Regions from separate parts of the Paracoccus sp. SY genome, predicted to be linked through region 1. Evidence: riboswitches for the same ligand, from Rfam matches in the RefSeq annotation. Region 1 holds a riboswitch; each other region holds the start of a gene.
What was found. Region 1 has a riboswitch for cobalamin ahead of CK944_RS17155 (energy-coupling factor ABC transporter permease). Riboswitches for the same ligand answer to the same signal wherever they lie in the genome.

Region 2: another riboswitch for cobalamin. It lies ahead of CK944_RS10025 (TonB-dependent siderophore receptor); the one in region 1 lies ahead of CK944_RS17155 (energy-coupling factor ABC transporter permease).
Region 3: another riboswitch for cobalamin. It lies ahead of CK944_RS18960 (DUF1852 domain-containing protein); the one in region 1 lies ahead of CK944_RS17155 (energy-coupling factor ABC transporter permease).

The regions. Positions count from the first base shown of each region.
Region 1 covers NZ_NWMQ01000032.1:21,966-24,228, forward strand. Annotated here, with positions in the region: gene CK944_RS17150 (cobyric acid synthase) at 1-562, shown strand, start outside; cobalamin riboswitch at 668-886, shown strand; gene CK944_RS17155 (energy-coupling factor ABC transporter permease) at 916-1,593, shown strand; gene CK944_RS23300 (hypothetical protein) at 1,736-1,888, opposite strand.
Region 2 covers NZ_NWMQ01000010.1:6,754-9,016, forward strand. Annotated here, with positions in the region: gene CK944_RS10020 (NAD-dependent deacylase) at 1-553, shown strand, start outside; cobalamin riboswitch at 584-778, shown strand; gene CK944_RS10025 (TonB-dependent siderophore receptor) at 913-2,263, shown strand, end outside.
Region 3 covers NZ_NWMQ01000046.1:18,434-20,696, reverse strand. Annotated here, with positions in the region: gene CK944_RS18960 (DUF1852 domain-containing protein) at 1-932, opposite strand, end outside; cobalamin riboswitch at 1,060-1,260, opposite strand; gene CK944_RS18955 (sugar phosphate isomerase/epimerase) at 1,961-2,263, opposite strand, start outside.

The sequences.
Region 1 (2,263 bases):
CACGAAGTCTACCCGGGCCGACCTTGCCTTCCTGCGCGCACAGGGGTGGGACATCGACCTCAAGGCCCATCACCGCCGCGGCGGTCGCATACTGGGGATATGTGGCGGGTTCCAGATGTTGGGCAACAGCATTGTGGATCCACATGGCATCGAAGGAGAGGCCGGTGAAACCGAGGGTCTTGGCTACCTGGATGTCCAGACGGTGCTGGCAGCCGACAAGCGCCTGACCCGCGTAACCGCCGTCCATGCTCTTTCCGGCCTGCAGGTCGCGGGTTACGAGATCCACCTGGGCAGAACCGAAGGGATCGGTTGCCTGCGCCCCTTTGCCCATATCCACGATTGCCCGGACGGTGCGCGTTCGCGGGATGGACGGGTAGAGGGAACCTATTTGCACGGGCTGTTCACATCGGACCCGTTCCGCAATGCCTGGCTTCAAGGCCTGGGCGCAAGAACAAGCCCCTTTTCCTATGCCGCAGAAATCGACACGGTGCTTGACGAGCTTGCCCTCCATATCGAGGCCCATCTTGAAGTGGAGGAGTTGTTGAGGCTGGCGCAGGTGTAAGGCTTGGAACTGGCCTTCGCTTGCTCCCTCAACGAACCTGTATCCGAAAGAGGTGTGCAGCGTCGGTCACGAGGCGCAGATCCTGCTTGACGCATGACAACCAAGGCGCCCACAAGGGGCCATGGCGTTCGGTCGGCACAACCCGACTGGACTTAATCGGGAATGGGGAACGGGCATTCCGCAAGGATGCTCCAAGCCTCAACCGCCCCCGCGACTGTGTGCGGAGAGCGGCCTTCCAAGAAGCCACTGGTCCGATGGACTGGGAAGGGGGAAGGCTGCTGTGACCCGCAAGTCAGGAGACCGGCCATGCAGGAAATGTCAAACGCTGTCGGTGGGACGGCAAGGAGAGACGGATGCATATCGAACCAGGCCTCGTTGATGGGGCCAAGATTTTTCTGAGCTATGTCACTGCGGCGGGCGCTGGCGCCTATGCGCTTCAGCGTGGCTGGATCACGTTGCGCGAGCAGGGTGTGGCTTCCTTCGCCGGGCGTGCTATTGCGAGCACGGCCTTGGTATTTTCCTTCTTCGAGATACTGCCACACTTTCCGGTCGGCGTGTCGGAGGTCCATCTCATTCTCGGGTCGACACTGTTCCTGATCTTCGGTGTGGCGCCTGCTGCGTTCGGCCTCGCTTTGGGGCTGCTCTTGCAGGGGCTGCTGTTCGCACCCTTCGACCTGCCCCAATACGGCATGAACTTGACCACCCTGCTGGTGCCGCTTTTTGCACTTGAGGCTCTCGCCCGCCGCATCATTCCATCCGGCATGGCCTATGTGGATCTGAGCTATGGCCAGGTGCTGTCGCTGTCTCTGGCCTATCAGGGCGGCATCGTGGCCTGGGTGGCATTCTGGGCCCTTTACGGTCAAGGCCTGACTTCAGCCAACCTGGCAGCCATCAGCACATTTGGTGGCGCCTACCTTCTTGTGGTCCTGATCGAGCCGTTGGTTGATCTTCTGGTCCTCGGCAGCGCCAAGGCAATCCGGGGTCTCAAGGGGTCGAAATGGGTCACCCCACGCCTGCACTCGGCTGCCTGATCTCTGTCCAGGTTAGGGTTTTTCCTATCCAGAAACACAGCCCCTCAGGCAAGACCTCGTTCCTAAGCCCTGCCGTACGGCAGGGCTTTTTGCTGAAACCTCTGAGTGCAGGTCCAAAACAAGTTTGCGGCCTGGCGGGTTTTTAGAAGGCGTGAAGCGTGCCTGATGCTATCAACACGACATGCAGGTGAATGTCATACTTCTTGGCCAGCTCAGCCGTGGTCAACTCCTCGCGAATGGCTTCCAGAGGCAAAGTCGCTTTCAATTTGGCCGAATAACGCTTCCGTTTCGTCATGCGAATCGGTCCTTCGTCAATCGCCAAAGCTTAACGACTGGTCCGAATTCCTGCGACCACCTCTCTCTATGACGGTCAACACGCGCGATCGATCAGCTTGCGCACGGATGCCCTAGTGATCTGGCGCACCCCTGATGTCGTCATAAGGGCAACAGGTCTTTAAGAGTTCGCCTCCAAAGAATGGCCAAGGAATTTAGACTTTCCTCAACCGACTTGACCAGCCAAGTCGTACAAGTGCCGCAGCAGATTCTAACGGGTATTATGGAATATTAGCTGAGAACCCGGCAACTCAATTGACTAGTGGGCGATCATTCGATCGCCTTCAGCTTCTCACCGATCCTGACCAAACCGTCCGTTCATAGCTCGTCGCCACCG
Region 2 (2,263 bases), on a different contig from region 1:
CGCCGATCCGGCGCTTGTCCATCGCTTCTACAACATGCGCCGCAAGGATGGCTCCGGCGCACGCCCCAATGCCGCGCATCTGGCCCTGGCCGATCTGGCGCGGCGGCATGACGTGACGCTGGTCACGCAGAACGTGGACGACCTGCACGAACGCGCGGGCAGCACCGATGTCATCCACATGCATGGCGCGCTGTCCGGCGCGCTTTGCGCGGCTTGCGGGCATCGCTGGCGCGCGCCGATGGTGATGCAGCCTGAAGACCCCTGCCCCGCCTGCGCCCGTCCGGCGACCCGGCCCGACATCGTCTGGTTTGGGGAAATGCCCTATCACATGGAACGCATCTGGGACGCCCTGGAAGGGTCCGACCTGTTCGCGGCCATCGGCACGTCCGGCAACGTCTATCCGGCGGCGGGATTCGCCCAACACGCCCGCCGCAACGGCGTCGAATGTCTGGAACTGAACCTGGACGCCAGCGCCAATGCCCGCGACTTCCACCGGCGCATCATCGGCCCTGCCAGCCGCACGGTGCCGGACTGGGTGGCATCGCTGGGCTGATTGGCCTTGCCTCATGACAGGTTTGTGAGCTAAAGGCGGCCCTGCCTCGGTTCCGGGTTGATCCCCGGTTAAAAGGGAACGCGGTGCGAATCCGCGACTGCCCCCGCAACTGTCAGCGGAGAGCGAGGCCGGATTGACGCCACTGGTTCCGCCCGCGGGATTGGGAAGGCCCGGCCAAGCGATGACCCGCAAGTCAGGAGACCTGCCGAACGCGATCACCCTGACGGCGCGCGAGGGGCGCGCCGGATACGGAAACTTCCGTCGTGGTGGTGTCGCTGTCCGGTGGGTTCATCCCCCTGGACGAACCGCATCGCGCCCGGGCCGCACGCATCGCCCGGGTTTCTGGAAGGATGTCTTTCGTGACGCCGAAACCCTTTTTCCTGTCCCTGACCGCAGCCCTGGCGCTGACGACCGCCCTGCCCGCCGCCGCCCAGGATGCCGCGGCAAGGCCCTTCGTCCTGGACGACCTGACCCTGACCGCCAATCGCGAACCGACCGAGCTCAGCCGCTCGGGCAGTTCGGTATCCGTGCTGACCAGCAAAGACCTGCAGGACAGGGCCAGCCAGCCCCTGACCCGCAGCCTGACCAAGCTGCCAGGGGTGACGCTGCGCCAGTCGGGGCCGCTGGGCACCCTTGGAGTGGTTCAACTGCGCGGCGCGCCCGCTCAATACCTGCCTGTGGTCATCGACGGGATCGAGGTGTCGGACCCCGCTGCCGACAAGACCTACTATAATCTTGGAGGCCTGGTCAGCGCCGGCATCGACCGTGCCGAACTGCTGCGCGGAGCGCAGTCAGCGCTTTACGGGACTCGTGCCGTGGCAGGCGTCCTGTCCCTGCAATCGCTGCGCCCGACCGAGGATGGCCTGCGCCACCATTTCGGGATCGAGGCAGGCACCTATGACACGCTGACCGCAAGCTATGGCGCGACGCTGCGCCAGGACGACTTGGACCTTGCATTTCACGTCAGCCATATCCGCACCGACGGCTTTTCGGCCAAGGACGAAAACGAGGGCAACTTCGAGGAGGACGGGTTCGAGGCGACGCGCCTGTCCTTCTATTCCGAACACCGGCTGCAGAACGGGGTGACAATCGGCTTCAACGGGTTCTGGGAAGACAGCACCGCGGATTTCGACGATTTCCAAGGTGACGTGCCAGGCACGCCGGGCAACGACTATACCGAAAGCGAAAGCTATGGCCTGCGCGGTTTTGCCCGATTCACCACCGGCGCGGTCGATCATGACCTTTCCCTGACCCGTTATCGCATCCAGCGGAAATCATATCAGGATTTCGCCGCTCCTACCTTTCTGCCGGACGTCGTGGAAACCAGCGAGTTCGTCGGCACCCGCACCAAGCTGTCCTGGCAGGGCGCAACCGATATCGGCCAGGGCGTCCGCGCCGTCTTCGGTGCGGATACCGAGAAAGAGGAAGTCGCGGACAAGGGCAATGCCCGCATCAACGGGGTCTTCGTGGAAACGACCGCTGCCTTGGGGGACCGCTTCGACATCACCACCTCGCTGCGCCGCGACGACCATTCGCGCTTTGGCGGGTTCACTTCGGGGCGGGTCGCAGCCGTTTATCGCGCCGACAATAACCTGCTGTTCCGTGCGGCCCTTGGCAACGGCTTCCGCGCGCCGTCGCTTTACGAACTGTTCAGCGAATTTGGCGATGCTTCGCTTGAACGCGAAGAAAGCCGCACCTACGAGGTCGGGG
Region 3 (2,263 bases), on a different contig from region 1:
ATAAAATGCTCTTCGGCGAATTGTCCCTGCTGAACAGCAAGCCGGCTGCGCTCTTCGCGGTCGTAGACAATCCGGGTCGACGAATAGTCCTGATGCGTCAGGCTTGGCCGGTAGCACCGTCCTGCCGGGGAGTTGGCATTGTAGATCTCGGGCCGGTAGATCCTCTGGAAGGTGTCCATCGTGCTGATCGTGCCAATGAGTTCGAGGGGGGAGTAGTCGTTGAGCAGGTCCCCGGTGAAGTAGAAGGCAAAAGGCGCGGCGCTGTTCGCGGGCATGAAATAGCGAACCTGCAAGCCCATTCGTTCGAAATACAGGTCTGTCAACGAGAGCTCATCCTGATGGTATTCGACGCCCAAAACAGGATGCTTGTTCTCGGTCCGGTGATAGGTCCTGCTCCCTGAAACGCTCAGGCAGATAACCGGCGGTTTGTCGAAATGCTCCCGGTAGGCAGCAGACGCCAAAAAGCACTTGAAGAGTTGTCCATGCAGAACGCCAAAGTCTTCTGGTGCGGCAAATTGAGGTTGGCCTTTGTTGTGCTGCGGCAACCTGATGCTGAAATCATAATCTCTCACATATGAAGAGAAATTGTTTCCTGCGATGCCACAGATCCGCTTTCCGGTCTTTTGATCATAGATCGTTGGTTTCAAAATCTCGATCAGCGGGAAAGCGTTGATCCAACTCCCGTCGCCAATGGTGACTTCGGCTGAGATGATGTCCAATTCGACCGAGTAACGATCACTGTTCGGGTTGTCCCAGTGGGCCAGAGCGTTGAAGCGGTTGTTGATCATCGTGAGGGCGTTGCGCAGATTGTCCTTGCGCCTGCTCCCCCGGGCCAGATTGGCGAAGTTGGTCGTGGCACGGGTACCATCGGAAGGACGGTAATTGTCGTCGAAACGAATGCATTTGATAGAATACGCGAGGTCTTCTCTCATCCTGACATGCCTTCTGAGCGGCTTGAGTGGACAAGCCGTGAAACCAAATGACTCTCCACGACCCATGTCGTGAAGCGGCGATGTCACCTTGCGGATGTGCCGCTCCCGACGCGCCCACCGCGGCCGGAACAGGTGATCGATTCAAGGCAGGTTTCCTGACTTGCGGGTCTGCGCCTTGTCTGGCCTTCCCGGTGCGGCTTCGGCACCAGTGGCTTTTCCGACAGGCTCTCCGCCTACAGTTGCGGGGGCAGTTCCGGATTTGGCGATGGCCTCACCGGATTCCCTTTTACCCGAGGCTTTCCCCGGCACCTTGATCTGGATGCAAAGTCCTCTGACGGACGGAAGGTGTCAACGGATGTGGCCGTGAAATTCCTTCATGAAGACTATGAACCACTGCGCAGAAAAGTGGTGAGACCGTGCCGACCAGGCAACAGACTAATCTGTGCTGTCAGCATGGAGCCCTGCGCCATCGTGCAGCACGATCAACGATGTCGCGTTCCGCTCATTGAGGCAGCTTCCGATCTCCGGGTCGAGGAACATCTCGGGACCTCTCGGGGCGCACTGGCCGGCCCCGCACCCCGTGGTAGAGCCACGGCAGGGAAGGCATATTCCACGGCGTACTGATCAGCGCATACGGTTCTGCCCCGACACTTATGGTGATCGCAGGCTTGGGGGACTCTGACTTTGGTTCTGTCAGCTTTCCTGATATGGCTTTATTTGCCCTTTCCTCCGCCCACGAGGGGGACGAAAGGGGTGCTGCAACCAGTCACCTCGGCAATCGCTTAGCTTTCATTGGAAACCTGCAGACCGAAAAACCCTTGGCCGCGCCAGCTGATATACGGAGCGATGGGTGCTGCGCTCCGTTTGTTATGACATGGCCAAGAGGTTGGAAAGCAGTTGCGCGACCCGCCGCCCATCACAATCGATAGCCTGAACAATGCCGACGTTTGCGTTAATTTTGCAATCCAAGGTTACTATTCGAAACTCAGCGATGATTAGCCGTTTCCTTAGGATCACCGCTCCGTTTTTTAACGCGCCAGCCCCAGCCTCTTCAGATACTCGATCGAAGGCAGGATGCCCGCTTTGTCGCGCAGCTCTAGGATCAGGCGCGGCTTCGAGGTGAACTCGTCCAGTGCGCGGAAAACGGCGGGCCAGCAGATCGTCCCCTCGCCGATGGTCCAGTGGCGGTCGGCATGGCCGTCGGCATCCTGCAGGTGGATATGCTCCAGACGGTTGCCGGCGCGGCGGACGTAATAATCGACGGGCGGGGCGCCAGTGGAGCCATGGGCGTAATGCGCGTGTCCGGTGTCGATCGAGACTGCCATCGCGGG